Regions from separate parts of the Actinoalloteichus hymeniacidonis genome, predicted to be linked through region 1. Evidence: riboswitches for the same ligand, from Rfam matches in the RefSeq annotation. Region 1 holds a riboswitch; each other region holds the start of a gene.
What was found. Region 1 has a riboswitch for cobalamin ahead of BKA25_RS27885 (CbiQ family ECF transporter T component). Riboswitches for the same ligand answer to the same signal wherever they lie in the genome.

Region 1 (3,582 bases):
CGGCGAGGTGCGCACGCCTGCGGTCCGGCGGCGCCGTGGCCTGCTCGACCACGACGGGGAACCCGCCGACCTTGGCGACCGCCGCCTCGATCTCGCTTCGGCGTCGGCAGATCACGGTCCGAGGAACCGGCCAGTTCTCGTCCTGCGCGATCCGGTGGAACAGCGCCTGGTCCGTGACCAGGTCGGCGAACGCCGTCGAGTGCACGACCGCCCGGCGTCCGCACCCGCGCCACCGCTCGGCCGCCGCAGCCAGGGTGGGCAGCAGTCGACCCTGCTCGATCGGGCACAGACTCGGCACGACCAACTCGATGCGTTCCTCGGTCCAGGCGTCCACCAGTTCGCCCTGTTCGGTTGATCCGACGATGGGCCGGTGGCGAGATCGTCTTCCGACGTAGCCGGTGACGTCGGTGGGGCTCAGCAACAGCAGATCGTGCCGCCCCGACCGGGTGATGGAGTCGACGACCCGCTCGGCGCGGAACTCTCCGATGACGGCGATCCTCATGTGACTGCCTCGTCCTTCGTCGGTAAGCCCGGCCACCCGGACGACCGTTGTCCTGACGTCGTCTCGGGTCGCGGGTTCGAGCCGTCCGATCGGCCGTGTTCGCGGCGGCTGGCGAACGCCGGTGAAGCCCCGCCACCGCCATTCGACCACTCTTCGTGACCAATGTCGATCACTTACGGTGATTACCTCGGTTGCACGGGCGTTACGCGAAACGGAGTCGCGTTTCGAGGTCTCCTGCCGCCATCGGTACTCCGGATGAATGCGGTGCGCTGATCGACTCCGGCTCGACCACCCGCAGGGCCCGCAACATGCCCAGGGCCTCCGCACTGCGGCTGCCGGGTTCCGCGTGGTAGATCACGAGCTGTTGGCCCGCCGCGCCACGCACGTCGAACGCCTGGTAGGTCAGGGTCAGCGCTCCCACGTCGGGATGAAGGAAGTCCTTTGCCTCGTGGGTCTTACCCCGGACCTGGTGGGTCCCCCACAGCTCGCGGAACGCCGGACTGCCCTCGGACAGCGCCTCGATCAGCGACTCGAATCTCGGATCGTGCTGCGCGAAACCCGAGGCCGATCGCAGGTTGGCCACCGTGGCCTGGGCCGCTCGATCCCACTGCGGGTAGAACCGTCGGGCGGCCGGATGCAGGAAGACCATCTCCGCCAGGTTCCCTGCGGGACGCAACGGCGCGAACAACGCGTCGGCCAGGGCATTGGTGGCGAGCACGTCCAGCATGCGGTTGATGACGAACACCGGGGTGGCGAGGTAGCCGTCGATCAACTGGCGCAACTCGACGCCGACGCCGGGCTCGATCGCCGATTCGGCAGGCGGCGTCGAGCCCGCCAGCCGGTACAGGTGCTCCCGCGCGGCCGGGCCGAGATCGAGCGCGCGGGCCAGCGCATCCAGCACCTGCGGCGACGGGTTGCGTTCCCTGCCCTGCTCCAGGCGGGTGTAGTAGTCGACGTTCACCCCGGCGAGGACGGCGACCTCCTCACGCCGTAGCCCGCTCACCTTGCGCTGCCCGGAGTACAGCAGACCCGCGTCCTGGGGAGTCCGCTGTGCGCGGCGCGCTCGGAGGAACTCGCCCAACCCGCTACCCGTCATATCCCCACGGTAGGGGCACCGCACGTCGACGAGGTGGGTATGTCACACCCACCCAACCTGGACCTCGGACGCCTCGAGATCGATACTGGATCATCGCCGAGAGCGTGGGTTAATCTGCTCGGTGGCCTGTCCCGCCGGTTGCCGCCGGTGGACGACGGCGACAACTCCATACGTCTCTCGGGCGGGGGAAGCCGGTGACAATCCGGCGCTGACCCGCAACCGTGAATCGTGCGCCGTCCGCATGATGAGCCGGATCACCCGCCGGAGACGAGCGGCTTCAAACACTGTCGTGGTCCACGGTGGGAGCCCGAATCGGCAGACATGCGTCTGCGCCGGCTCTCGCCGGTCGCCGCAGGCATGCCGCCGGTTCGGACGCCTCTTCCCAGACCCACTCGGGAAAGGCGTTCTTGAACGATGCTGGGTGGGCCGGGCAGGACACCGCGCGGTCGAGCGCGGACCGCCGAACCGACCAGACGCTCCGACCATGCCGAACACCGCATCGAGATCGGGCGGGCCGGGTGAACGGCGTCGCGAGTCTGCTGGGCAGCGCCCTGCCGCGCCCGCTGCATCCCGGAGCCTGGTGGTTATGGGCGCTGGCACTGGCCGCGGCGGCGAGTCGGACCACCAATCCGCTGTTACTGGGCCTGATCCTGACGGTCGCGGGCTACGTGGTGGTCCAGCGGCGTGGGAGTGCGCCGTGGGCGGCGACCTTCCGGATGTACGTGTACCTCGGGGTGTTCGTCGTCATCATGCGGGTGTTGTGGCGAGTGGTCTTCGGCGGCGGCGCTGGCGAGCACATCCTGTTCGCGCTGCCGGAGATCACCCTTCCCGAGGCGGCGGCGGGGATCCGGCTCCTCGGCCCGGTGAGCGCCGAGCAGGTCCTCGGCGGCTTCTACGACGGTCTCCGGCTGGCGACCATGTTGATCTGTCTCGGCGCCGCGAACTCACTGGCCGATCCACGACGGATGCTCAAGGCGGTGCCCGCCGCGCTGTACCAGATCAGCACCTCGGTGGTCGTCGCGCTCTCGGTGGCGCCACAGCTGATGGAGAGCGTGCTACGCGTACGGCGGGCCAGAAGGCTGCGTGGTGGCGGCGGACGCGGGATGCGGGCGTTGCGGGGGATCATCGTTCCCGTACTGGCCGACGCGCTGGACCGATCGCTCGCCCTGGCCTCCGCCATGGATTCACGGGGCTATGGCCGACTCGGCGACACACCGGCGAGAACGCGCCGATGGACCGGTGGTCTGGTGATCGCCGGCCTGTTGGGGGTCTGCGTCGGCGTCTACGGCCTGCTGGGCGGTACCGGACCCGTGTTCGGCCCGGCGATCACGGTCACCGGATTACTCCTGGCCGGCTCGGGTTTCGCGTTGGCGGGCCGTCGCATCCGGCGCAGCGTCTATCGGCCGGACCGCTGGCGGCTACCGGAGACCTCGGTGGTGATCTGCGGGCTGATCACGGTGATCCTGCTCGTGGTGGGCGCCGAGCTCGACCCGCTGAGTCTGCATCCCGCACTGAGCCCGCCGAGTTGGCCGACGGCGACGCTCCTACCGGTTCTCGGCATTCTCGCGGGGGTCGCCCCCGCCTGGCTCGCCCCACCGCCGGAGGTAACCGCGTGATCCGTTTCGAGCAGGTGTCGATCAGCTACGACGACGACACCGGACCGGTGCTGTCCGAGATCGACCTGGAGATCGCCGAGGGCGAACTGTGCCTGGTGGTCGGCCACACCGGATCCGGGAAGTCGACGCTGTTGGGTGCGATCAACGGGCTGGTGCCGCACTTCACCGGTGGCACGCTGCGCGGCCGGGTACACGTGGCCGGCCGGGACACCAGGACGAACCCGCCCCGTGAGCTGGCCGATCTGATCGGAGTGGTCGGTCAGGACCCGTTGGCCGGATTCGTGACCGACACCGTCGAGGCGGAGCTGGCCTACGGGATGGAACAACTCGCCATCCCGGCGGACGTGATGCGCAAGCGGGTCGAGGAG
Region 2 (3,582 bases), 350 kb from region 1:
CAACGCGATCACGTCCGAGATCTCCGCGCGCATCCGGTCCTGGTACTCGGATTCGTCGATCCGACCCGCCCGAAGATCCGCCCTCGCCCGGCGCACCGAGGTGGTCTGCGGGAAGGAGCCGATGGTCGTGGTGGCCAGCGCGGGCAGGCCCAACCGTTCGGCCTGGCTCGTCGCGCGCTCGGCGTAGTCGGCTCGCTTGCGGTGCTCGGGGCGGAGCGATTCGAGTCGGGCCCTGATCCGTTGGTCGCGAGCTGCGGCGTTGCGCGCGTTGCCGACGGCCCGACGTGCCTCGTGCAGGGCCTCGGCCACCGTCTCGGTCTCGCCTCGCAACGCCCGGTCCAGCAGTACGACCTCGTCGACCTTCTGGCTGGCGAACGCCAACCGGGAGCGCAGCGCGGGATCGAGGTCGGACTCGGCATCGAGGTCGTAGGGCACGTGCAGCAGCGGCGCCGAGGTGCCGACGACGACCTCGCCTGCCACACCCAGCAGCGTCGCGCAGTAGGCGAGGGCGGCGTCCACGTCGGTCCGCCAGATATTGCGTCCGTCGACGACGCCCGCCAGCACGGTCTTGTCCCGCAGGCCTCGGATGCTCGCGATTCCGTCGAGGTCGGCACGGCCCGCCACGAGATCCAGTCCCACCGCCTCGATCGGAGCCTCGGCCAGCACCTCCAGGGCCGCGCCGAGTGCACCGTGATAGCAGGCCACCAGTGTGCTCGGCCGCTGCCGAGCCTCGCCGATCCTTCGGTAGGCGTGGGCCAGGGCCCGCAGCTCGGCAGGCGTGCGGTCGGCGGCGAAGGCCGGTTCGTCGAACTGGACCCAGTGCGCCCCGGTCTCGGCGAGCTCGGCGAGCAGTTCGAGATAGCAGTCGATCACCGCGTCGAGTTTCTCCAGCGGATCGAATCCGGCCGGGGCCTCGGCGGCGGGCTTGGACAGCAGGAGGAAGGTGACCGGCCCCAACAGCACCGGTCGAGTGGGCACACCCAACTCGGCGGACTCGACGAACTCCTCGACGGGTTTCCGGCTGGCGAGCCGGGGATCGGTGTCGGGCCCCAGCTCGGGCACCAGGTAGTGATAGTTGGTGTCGAACCACTTGGTCAGCTCCAGAGGCGCGAGCTGATCGGCGCCTCGGGCCGCAGCGAAGTAGGTGTCCAACGGTGTGCGATCGGAATCGCGGAAGCGCGCGGGCAGCATGTCCAGCAGGACCGCGGTGTCGAGTACCTGGTCGTAGTAGGAGAACGTGTTGGAGGGCACGGACCCCAGGCCCGCGTCGCGCAGGGCGGTCCAGGTGTCCGCGCGCAGCGAGACCGCGACGCTGTGCAGGGCGTCGGCGTCGATGCGTCCGGCCCAGTACGCCTCCAGCGCCCGTTTGAGTTCTCGATCCGGTCCGATTCGGGGGTAGCCCAGAACCGTGGCGCCCAGCGCCGGGACGTCGGTGCGGTGGGTCATCGCTCTCTCTCCTCGCGAGGCGGCAACGAACCCCGAGGTCGGACACCCGGGCGGCCGGAGACGCGAGCGGACCGCAGCGTGACGGCAGAGGTCACCGATCCCATCGCACCCGGTCCTCCCGCGAAGACCTCGGAGCGGCACGCGCCCAGCCGGGCACGCGCCGCCGATGGCAGGTCTTCGGACTCGCGGGCATTCCGGCCGGGTCGGCCGGTGGACCTACTGTCCGTCGCTTCCCGGGGGCCGCAGACCCCCAGTGCTTCTGATCCGTCCTCGTGCGAGGACGGTGACGGAGTTCGTTCCCGCTCACCGCTGCGGGGCAGTCCCGGAATCACACCGGGTTCCCTCTTGCCTCGTCGCCGCCCGCACCGCACCGATTCGAGCGCGCTGTCGGCCGACGACGAACCATCGGCGGCACCGATCCTAGTCGGCCATGGTGACCGTCGACTCAATATCTCGGCCGTCGGGATCGCCTACGCTCGGTGCCATGCATCCCGTCTCCGAGCTTCCCGGCAAACCGACCTCGGCAGCGGCCACGACACTGAGTCAGATCATGACCGCGAGCGAGACCAACCTGTATGGCACGGTCCATGGCGGCGTGATCATGAAGTTCGTCGACGACGTGGCCGCGGCATGCGCGGGGCGGCACTCGGGTGGCACCGCGTTGACGGTGTTCATGGACGAGATGCTGTTCCTCGTCCCGGTGCGCGTCGGCGATCTGGTGCACGCCAGCGCCCAGGTCAACTGGACCGGACGGACCTCGATGGAGGTCGGCGTCCGGGTGGTCGCGGAGCGTTGGAACGAGTCCGTGCCATCGACCCATGTGGCGACCGCCTACCTCGTCTTCGTGGCCGTCGACTCCGACGGCAAGCCCAGACCGGTGCCGGAGGTACTGCCGGAGTCGGCCATCGACCGCCGCAGGCAGGCGGAGGCCGAGATCCGCCGCGAACACCGATTGGCCCGGCGGGCCGCCATTCGACGCAGTCGTGAGGTCGAGGCCGAGCCGGAGCGGGCCACCGATGCCGCGTCCCGAGGCTGATCCGAGATCTCGGTGCGGGTCGGTTCGTCGTCACCCCTCATCGACGACGAACCGACCATCCACCTGCAGTGCCGAGCCTGAATTCGCCGACCGGCGAATCCACCCCCTCGACCGGTTCGATGGGCCCGCCCGTTCCCATCGGACCGCTCGACTGGCAGGCACTCACGGGAGGCCGGTTTCCCGGCGGATGCCCGCACACACACCGGACACCGTTCTCCCCCCGATCGAACGAGTGATCTCCCCCTATCGAGCGTCCTCGTCCGACGATTCGGTCATCAGCGAGCAGTCCTGCGGACGAACAACGTCGTCGCGATACCGAAGGCCACCAATCCGATGCCGAGACACCAGACGACGGCGAGCAGCGCGTTGTCTCCCACCGGCAGGCCCAGCGTCAGCGCGCGTACCGCCTCGATGACCGGGGTGGCAGGCTGGTTCTCCGCGATGACCCGCAGGAACGAGGGCATCGAGTCGGTGGGCACGAAGCCGCTGCTGAGGTACGGCAGGAACAGGATGGCGAAGGAGAACTGGCTCGCGCCCTGCACCGTCTTGGCCAGCAGGCCGAAGATCATCGACAGCCAGCAGATCATCAGGATGTAGAGGGCGATCACGCCGACGGCGGCGATCCATCCCAGGACATCGGCCTGCGGCCGGAAACCGATGAGCAGAGCCACGCCGACGACCAGACCGGTCGAGACGAGGTTGGTCAACAGGCTCGAGACGACATGTCCGGTGAGTACCGAGGACCTCGTGATCGGCATGGTTCGGAAGCGGTCCACCACCCCGGTGACCAGGTCACCGGTGAGCCCGGTTCCCGTGGAGGATGCGGAGAACCCCGCCGCGAGGATGATCACGCCGGGGACGACGTAGTCGACGTATTCCCGACCCACCTCGATCGCTCCGCCGAAGACGAAGACGAAGAGCAACATCATGATGATGGGCAGCAACAGGGACACGATCAACTCGTCGGGCGTTCGCCGGACATGGCGAAGTTTGCGACCGATCATGATCAGTGAGTCGGAGATCGCCCAGCGCGGGCCGCTCGCGACGGCCGGGTTCGAGGTACTCATCGGGCCGATACCTCCTGGCGGGTGGCGGGATTC
Region 3 (3,582 bases), 360 kb from region 1:
ATCGTCGCGGTGGCTCCGAGCGCGGCCGCGGCATCCAGCACGGCGGCCGAGGTCTGCTCGGACACACTGGATTCGACGAACACGGCGCGCACTCCGTGTTCGGCGATGATGCCCGCCACCCGGTCGATGTCGGACACCGTGGCCTCGTCCGCGGTGGAGATGCCCTGGATCGCCTCGACCCGCAGGTCGTAGGCCCGACCGAGATAGCGGAACGCGTCATGCGAGGTGATCAGGATGCGCCGGGACTCCGGGATCTCGGCGAGTCGGGCCCCGACCTCCTCGTGTAGGGCTGCGAGCTCGGCCCGATGTCGGTCCCAGCGGGATCGGTGCCTCACGGCGTGGCCGGGGTCGACCTCGGTGAGCGTGTCGGCGACGGACTCCAATGCATCGCTCCACAGTGCCACGTCGAACCAGAGGTGCGGATCGTACTCCTGCGCGCCGCCCGATTCGGCGGGCAGCAGCGCGGCGGTGGGCACGGTCTCGCCGACGAACACCACGCGGGTGTCCTCGGCGAGATCGTCGAGAACGGGTCGGAGCCCGGCCTCCAGGTGCAGTCCGACGGCGACGACCAGATCCGCTTCGCGAAGCAGGGTCAGATCGCCTGCCTGAGCCTGGTAGAGGTGCGGATCGACGCCGCTTCCCATCAGTCCGGTCAGTTCGATGTCGGAGCCGCCGATCACGCCGACCGCATCGGTGAGGAAGTTGGTCGTGGTCACCACGCGCAGTCTGTCGCCCGATTCGGCGTGATCGGCGGAGTTCCCGCCGCCCAGCGCCCACCCGGTGGCGGCGAGTACTGCGGCGATCGACGCCGTGATGCCGAGTGCGACACGCCGAGTTCGGCAGGTTCTGGCCCGTTGCCGGTCCCGCGCGGGAGCCTCGTGCTCACCGGGGACCTGATCCGATATCGGCTCCACCGCGCTCCTCTCGACCGATCACACCCGCACTATTGAGAATAGTTTTCACCAGAACCCGGGGTCGAATCGACTGTGACACCGCCCCGCGACCACGGATCCGCAGTCGTCTCGGCGCGTCACCCTAACCGACCGCCTCACGAAACACGCCAGGATCTTGGGGTGAATTACAGAGCGGACCCCAACATGTAGTCTCTCCCCCGCTGATGGTTCGTCACGGCCCCAACGGGTGCCACGACGAGGAGACAGGGAACCCGGCGGGAATCCGGGACTGCCCCGCAGCGGTGAACGGGAACGACAGCCGTCGCCGTCCAACTTGGACGGTGTAGCCACACTGGGAGACCTCCGGTCCCCGGGAAGTGACGGCCGTAGGACCGGTGAGAGACCACTCGCCGGATGCCCGTGAGTCCGAAGACCTGCCATCGGCGCGTGCCAACGCGCACGTCGTCCGCGGCCTCGAGGGTGGGCCGAGTGGACAGTGCCTGCCCCGCCATGCCGTGGGCCGGGCGCTGCCGCGCGCTCCTTCCTCACCGGGCCGATGCCATGCCGGCTACGAGGAGACCACCGTGACCGTCGAGTCACTCCGACCCGCCCGAACCGTCTCGGACGATCGCCGCGCGATCGCCGAGACCGCCGCCCTTTTCCTGCCCGGCACCGAGGCGTCGGCGGACCCCACCGAGCCGATGCCGCCCGGCGAGCATCCCGGTGTGCCCACCATCGATGTGCGCGCCGCCGTGGCCCGCGACATCGCGGTGCGCGGTACGGACGGCACCTCGAGCCCCTTGGACGTCGGCAGGCTCGCAGCGACCGTGGCACAGGCCTGTGCGGGTCTGGCCGGAGTCAGCGCACAGACGGTCTTCGATGAGACGCTGCGCAATCTCTACGACGGGATCGGCGCCGACGAGCTCGCGCTCGCGCAGATCATGTCCGCCCGCAGCATGGTGGAGATCGAGCCGCACTACTCCCAGGTCGCCGCACGGCTGCTGCTGGAACGACTGCGGGCCGAAGCGCTGACCTTCCTCGACCAGCCCGTTCCCGCCGCCGACTCCGAGGACATCGTGGCGGGTTACCCGGCCGCGTTCGAGGCCTTCGTCCACCGTGGTGTCGCCCTGGAACTGCTCGACCCGGCACTGGCCGAGTTCGACCTCGACCGGATCGGCGCGGCGCTGCGCCCACACCGGGACCGAGACTTCCAGTTCCTCGGGCTGCAGACGCTCTACGACCGGTACCTCCAGCACAGCGACGATGTCCGATTCGAGCTGCCGCAGATGTTCTTCATGCGGGTGGCGATGGGCCTGGCGCTGCGCGAGGACGACCGGGAGGGACGGGCGATCGAGTTCTACGAGCTGCTGTCCACCTTCTCGTTCATGTGCTCCACGCCGACCCTGTTCAACTCCGGAACCACCCGGCCCCAGCTCTCCTCGTGCTTCCTCACCACCGTCGAGGACGACCTGAGCGGGATCTTCCACGGGATCCGCAACAACGCGATGCTGTCGAAGTACGCGGGCGGGCTCGGCAACGACTGGACGCCGGTGCGCGGCCTGGGCGCCCACATCAAGGGCACCAACGGCTCCTCGCAGGGCGTGGTTCCCTTCTTGAAGATCGCCAACGACACCGCGGTGGCGGTCAACCAGGGCGGCAAGCGACTCGGCGCGGTGTGCGCCTACCTGGAGACCTGGCACGTCGACGTCGAGGAGTTCCTCGACCTGCGCAAGAACACCGGTGACGACCGGCGACGCACCCACGATATGAACACGGCGAACTGGGTCCCCGACGAGTTCCTGCGTCGTGTCGAGGCCGACGAGCAGTGGACGCTGTTCTCCCCCGACGAGGTGCCGGACCTGCACGATCGCTACGGCCAGGACTTCGCAACGGCCTACCGGTCCTACGAGGCGGCCGCCGACCGGGGCGAGATCAAGGTCTTCCGCCGGGTCCGGGCCGTCGAGCTGTGGCGTCGGATGCTGACGATGCTGTTCGAGACCGGGCACCCGTGGATCACCTTCAAGGACCCGTGCAACCTGCGGTCCCCACAGCAGCACATCGGGGTGGTGCACTCGTCCAACCTGTGCACCGAGATCACCCTGAACACCTCCGCCGACGAGGTCGCGGTTTGCAACCTCGGCTCGGTCAACCTCGCCGCCCACCTGCACCGGGGCCCGAACGGCGAGCTCGAGCTGGACCGGGATCGGCTGCGCACCACCGTCACCACCGCCGTCCGGATGCTGGACAACGTGGTGGACGTCAACTTCTACACGATCCCGGAGGCCCGTCGCTCCAACCTGCGGCACCGCCCGGTCGGGCTGGGCATGATGGGCTTCCAGGACGCCCTGTTCCGGCTCGGACTGCCGGTCGCCTCCGAGGAGGCGGTGGCCTTCGCCGACCGCAGCATGGAGGAGATCAGCTACCACGCGATCGCCGCGTCCAGCGAGCTGGCGGCCCAGCGCGGCAGCTACGAGACCTTCGCGGGTTCGCTGTGGAGCCGGGGTGTGCTGCCGATCGACTCGATCGCGTTGCTCGCCGAGCAGCGCGCGAGCGGTGACCTGGTCATGGACACGACCTCCACGATGGACTGGGACGCCCTACGCGAGCGGGTCCGCACGGTCGGGATGCGCAACTCCAACGTGATGGCCATCGCGCCGACCGCGACCATCGCCAACATCTGCGGGGTCGG
Region 4 (3,582 bases), 270 kb from region 1:
CGGTCGGATTCACCGGTCGCCTGTTCGGTCTCCTCGGCCGTCTCCTCGGCGGACTCCCCATCGAGGCCGTTCGTACCGGCGTACCCGGGTGACCCGGCATGACCCGGTAGACCCGGCAGGCCGGGTTGCCCCGGCGCACCCGGCTCCCCAGGAGCCCCCGGTCGGCCCGGCGCTCCCGGTACTCCCGGTACTCCCGGTTCACCGGGCTCGGGCGGTTCGGATTCTCGCGGAGGATCGGTCGGGGGAGGTTCCGGCGCGGGTGGCGGAGGCGGGTCCGTCGGTGGCGTCGCGGACAACCCGAGCAGCGCCTGCGAGGTCGAGCGGCGCAGCCGGTCCTGGTTGCCCGCGCGACTCCAATAGAGCGGGCCGTCCTCCAAGACGTCCAGATAGTCCTGTGTCGAGTAGGACACCGCGCCCGCCATGTCCCCCGGTGCGACGTCGGGGGGAAGCTGTACCGAACTCAGCCAGCCACCCGCCCTCCCGGCGGGCTCGGCTGCGCCCGCCGAGGTGAGGGCGAGCGCGGCCAGTCCGGTGCTGTTGGCGTTGAGGGTCTGCTCGATCAGCTGCGGCGAGGAGGAGTCGAAGCCGAATCCGCCGCCGGAGTGTTGCCGCTCGCGCAACCACCGCACACCCCGGTCCAAGGCCGCCTGGTCGCCGCCGACCTCCGCCAGCGCCCAGACCGCCATCGCCGTGTTGTCCACACTGACCAGTGCGTCGTCGGTCTCCGAACACGTCGATCCGACGTCGGCGACGGGCGGGGCGTTGCGGAATCCGCCGCTCGGGCACTGTTGGCGGACCAGGTAGTCGATGCTGGGTTGTTGATCGAGGGTCAGCCGCGCCTGGTCGGCGTGCTCCTGCATCGCCATCAACGCCAGAGACTGCGAGAAGGTGTTGGACAGGTCGCGACGAGGGTCGTACTCGCCGACGTTGAGATTGCGATAGCGCCCGTCGACGTCGAGGGTCGCGGACAACCGCGCGGGAAGGTCGATCGGCACGCCCTCGGAGTCCACCCCCCAATCGGTGGGGTCGACGCCCGCCCGAACGGCGACCATCAGGCGTTTCGCGACACCGCCGGAGACGGTGATCCGGCCGTTGTAGTACATCTCCCGCAGCGAGCGCACTCCCTGGGAGAAGGCCTCGCCATGCCGGTCGGCCGCGTGCAGCCCGATCAGGGTGTCCGCCAGCAGGCCACTGTCCGGCGTCCCCGGGGTGGTGGACGGGAAGACGTAGTCCAGTCGGACGAGTTCCCGTTCCAGGAACCCGGCCGCCGTGCCCGCCTCGGCGGATCCGACACCCGGTGTCGGATCCGCCGAGGCGGTGGGATGAACGAGCCCGACGATCAGCAGGAGTGCGCCTGCCGCGAGCCCGGAGCGGAATCGGACCATCAGGGCGCGGGCACCCAATCGGGATCGAGGGCCTCGGCCAGCGTCAGGCTCATCTCGTTCGGGTCTGCGGCGGTGCCCGCACCGAAGGAGAAGCCGAGGACATCACCCGACGGCGGGTCGTAGGTGTCCACGCCCTCGTCGGCGTAGCCCCAGGCCGTGCCGGTCACGTCGGGCACCCAGAACGCCCAGTAGGACGCGTCGGGCAGGAACCCGGTGCAGCTGTCGTCGGTCGCACTGGGCAGGCCGTCGATCCGACACAGGTACTGGTAGGGGCCCGCCTCGCCCTCTCCGACGCCGTGCTCGGGTGCGACGTCGACATCGGTCAGCGCGGCGAAGGCCGTGGCGGGGTCGAGGTCGGTGCACCGCCGGACCACCTCGCCACCGGCGTGCCCGGTGAAGTCGACGACCACCGTGACACCGCTGCTTCCGGTGCACGGCCCGTCGGTCCAGGCGGCGATACCGACCTCGTCGGGCAGCGGGTCGGCCGCAGCGACGGCGGGTGCGCCCGCCACCAGCAGGGCGCCCGCGAAGAATCCGGCTAAGACACGATGGATCGAACGACTCGAGGACATGGCCTGGAGTTCCCTTCGGTTCACCGCAGACCGCAGTCCGGAGCCGATCGGCTCCGAAGCTCCGCGCTGCATTCCACGACAGAGGAGCTGGACAATGCGGCACGATGGGCAGTCCGACTCGCACCTGCCACAGGCAGGCGCTCACGGTTGCGGGTCAGCGCCGGATTCGCACCGGCTTCCCCCATCGCGCAGCAGAAACTGCACCGTCCTCATTGGAGTGACGGCCGATTCGAACGTAACCCATCACCTCGCGCAGCGGAAGACGTCGGAAGCGTCGTTCAAGTGCTTCGCTGCCACTTCGAGACCGTGTCGAGTCGCCGCCGTTTCGTAGTCCGCTCCGACCGGCATCACGGCGGCGACGGATGTGGTCAGGCCTTGACGCTGCCCGAGGTGAGACCGCTGACGATGAAACGCTGGAACGCCGCGAAGATCAGCACGATCGGGACGCTGATCAGCGTCGCCACAGCCATCAACGATCCCCAGGCCGTTCCGTACCGGCCGACGAAGGAGTTCAGCAGCACGGTGACCGGCTGCACCGACTCCGAACTGGCCAGGGTGATACCGAAGACGAACTCGCCCCAGGCCAGCAGGAACGCGAAGGCGCCCGCCGCGATCAGTCCGGGACGCAGCACCGGCAGCACCACCCGCCGCAGCACGTCCACCATCGAGGCCCCGTCCATCCTGGCGGCCTCCTCCAACTCCATGGGCAGCGCGGCCATCAGCGGCCGCAGCACGATCACGGCGAACGGCAGCGTCAGCGTGGTGTCGGCCAGGATGAGCCCAAGGTGAGTGTCGGTGAGGCCGATGATGCGCATGAGCAGCAGCAACGGCGCCGCCAACACGATGCTGGGCAGCAGCTGGGCCACCATCATGGCCAACAGCATCGAACGGGAGCCCGGCACCCCCGTCCGAGTGATCGCATAGGTGAGCGGCGCGGCCAGCAGCAGTGTGAGGATCGTCGTCCCCAGGGCGATGATCGCGCTACTCAGCAACGCCTGCGTCAGCAGTGGATCGGCGATGGCCGAGGCGTAGTTCTCGCCCGAAGGCGGCAGCGGCACCCACTGCGGCGGGATGGCCAGGACGTTCTCCGGCCGCTTCAGACTGGTGGCGACCATCCAATAGAGCGGCAGCAGGAAGACCGCGACGATCGCCGTCGCGATGCCGGTGAGCAGCCATGGTCTGCGGGTGCGGGTCACCGATCGCCCTCCTTGCCGATCCGGCGGACGTACCAGATGGACACCACCAACGGGATCACCAACAGCAGCACCGTGATCGCGGCTCCCTCGCCGAAGCGGAAGAACTCGAAGAACTGCTCGTAGGCCAGCAGGGGCAGCACCCGGGTCGCGTCCACCGGGCCACCACCGGTCATCACGAAGACGATGTCGAAGGCCTTGAACGTGTAGATCAATCCGAGCAGGAGCACCGCCGCCGATACCGGGCGCATCAGCGGCAGCGTCACGAAGCGGAACCGTTGCCAGGCACTCGCTCCATCCAGCGCGGCGGAGGCGTAGAGGTCGCGGTCCAGGGAGACCAATCCGACCAACAGCAGGATCATGTTGAAGGGCACACCGATCCACACGTTGGCGAAGATCACCCCGCCCAACGCGGTTCCGGTGTCGGTGAGC

Region 2: another riboswitch for cobalamin. It lies ahead of metE (5-methyltetrahydropteroyltriglutamate--homocysteine S-methyltransferase); the one in region 1 lies ahead of BKA25_RS27885 (CbiQ family ECF transporter T component).
Region 3: another riboswitch for cobalamin. It lies ahead of BKA25_RS16580 (ribonucleoside-diphosphate reductase subunit alpha); the one in region 1 lies ahead of BKA25_RS27885 (CbiQ family ECF transporter T component).
Region 4: another riboswitch for cobalamin. It lies ahead of BKA25_RS13785 (hypothetical protein); the one in region 1 lies ahead of BKA25_RS27885 (CbiQ family ECF transporter T component).

Annotation. Positions count from the first base shown of each region.
Region 1 covers NZ_JACHIS010000001.1:3,662,192-3,665,773, forward strand. The annotation lists gene BKA25_RS14960 (ATP-grasp domain-containing protein) at 1-502, opposite strand, end outside; gene BKA25_RS14965 (helix-turn-helix transcriptional regulator) at 705-1,598, opposite strand; cobalamin riboswitch at 1,727-1,878, shown strand; gene BKA25_RS27885 (CbiQ family ECF transporter T component) at 2,117-3,214, shown strand; gene BKA25_RS14975 (ABC transporter ATP-binding protein) at 3,211-3,582, shown strand, end outside.
Region 2 covers NZ_JACHIS010000001.1:4,010,974-4,014,555, forward strand. The annotation lists gene metE (5-methyltetrahydropteroyltriglutamate--homocysteine S-methyltransferase) at 1-1,446, opposite strand, end outside; cobalamin riboswitch at 1,618-1,790, opposite strand; gene BKA25_RS16535 (acyl-CoA thioesterase) at 1,931-2,482, shown strand; gene BKA25_RS16540 (ABC transporter permease) at 2,758-3,549, opposite strand; gene BKA25_RS16545 (ATP-binding cassette domain-containing protein) at 3,546-3,582, opposite strand, start outside.
Region 3 covers NZ_JACHIS010000001.1:4,020,853-4,024,434, forward strand. The annotation lists gene BKA25_RS16575 (metal ABC transporter solute-binding protein, Zn/Mn family) at 1-914, opposite strand, end outside; cobalamin riboswitch at 1,102-1,349, shown strand; gene BKA25_RS16580 (ribonucleoside-diphosphate reductase subunit alpha) at 1,478-3,582, shown strand, end outside.
Region 4 covers NZ_JACHIS010000001.1:3,390,887-3,394,468, reverse strand. The annotation lists gene BKA25_RS13790 (hypothetical protein) at 1-1,385, opposite strand, end outside; gene BKA25_RS13785 (hypothetical protein) at 1,385-1,957, opposite strand; cobalamin riboswitch at 2,044-2,179, opposite strand; gene BKA25_RS28400 (carbohydrate ABC transporter permease) at 2,326-3,153, opposite strand; gene BKA25_RS13775 (carbohydrate ABC transporter permease) at 3,150-3,582, opposite strand, start outside.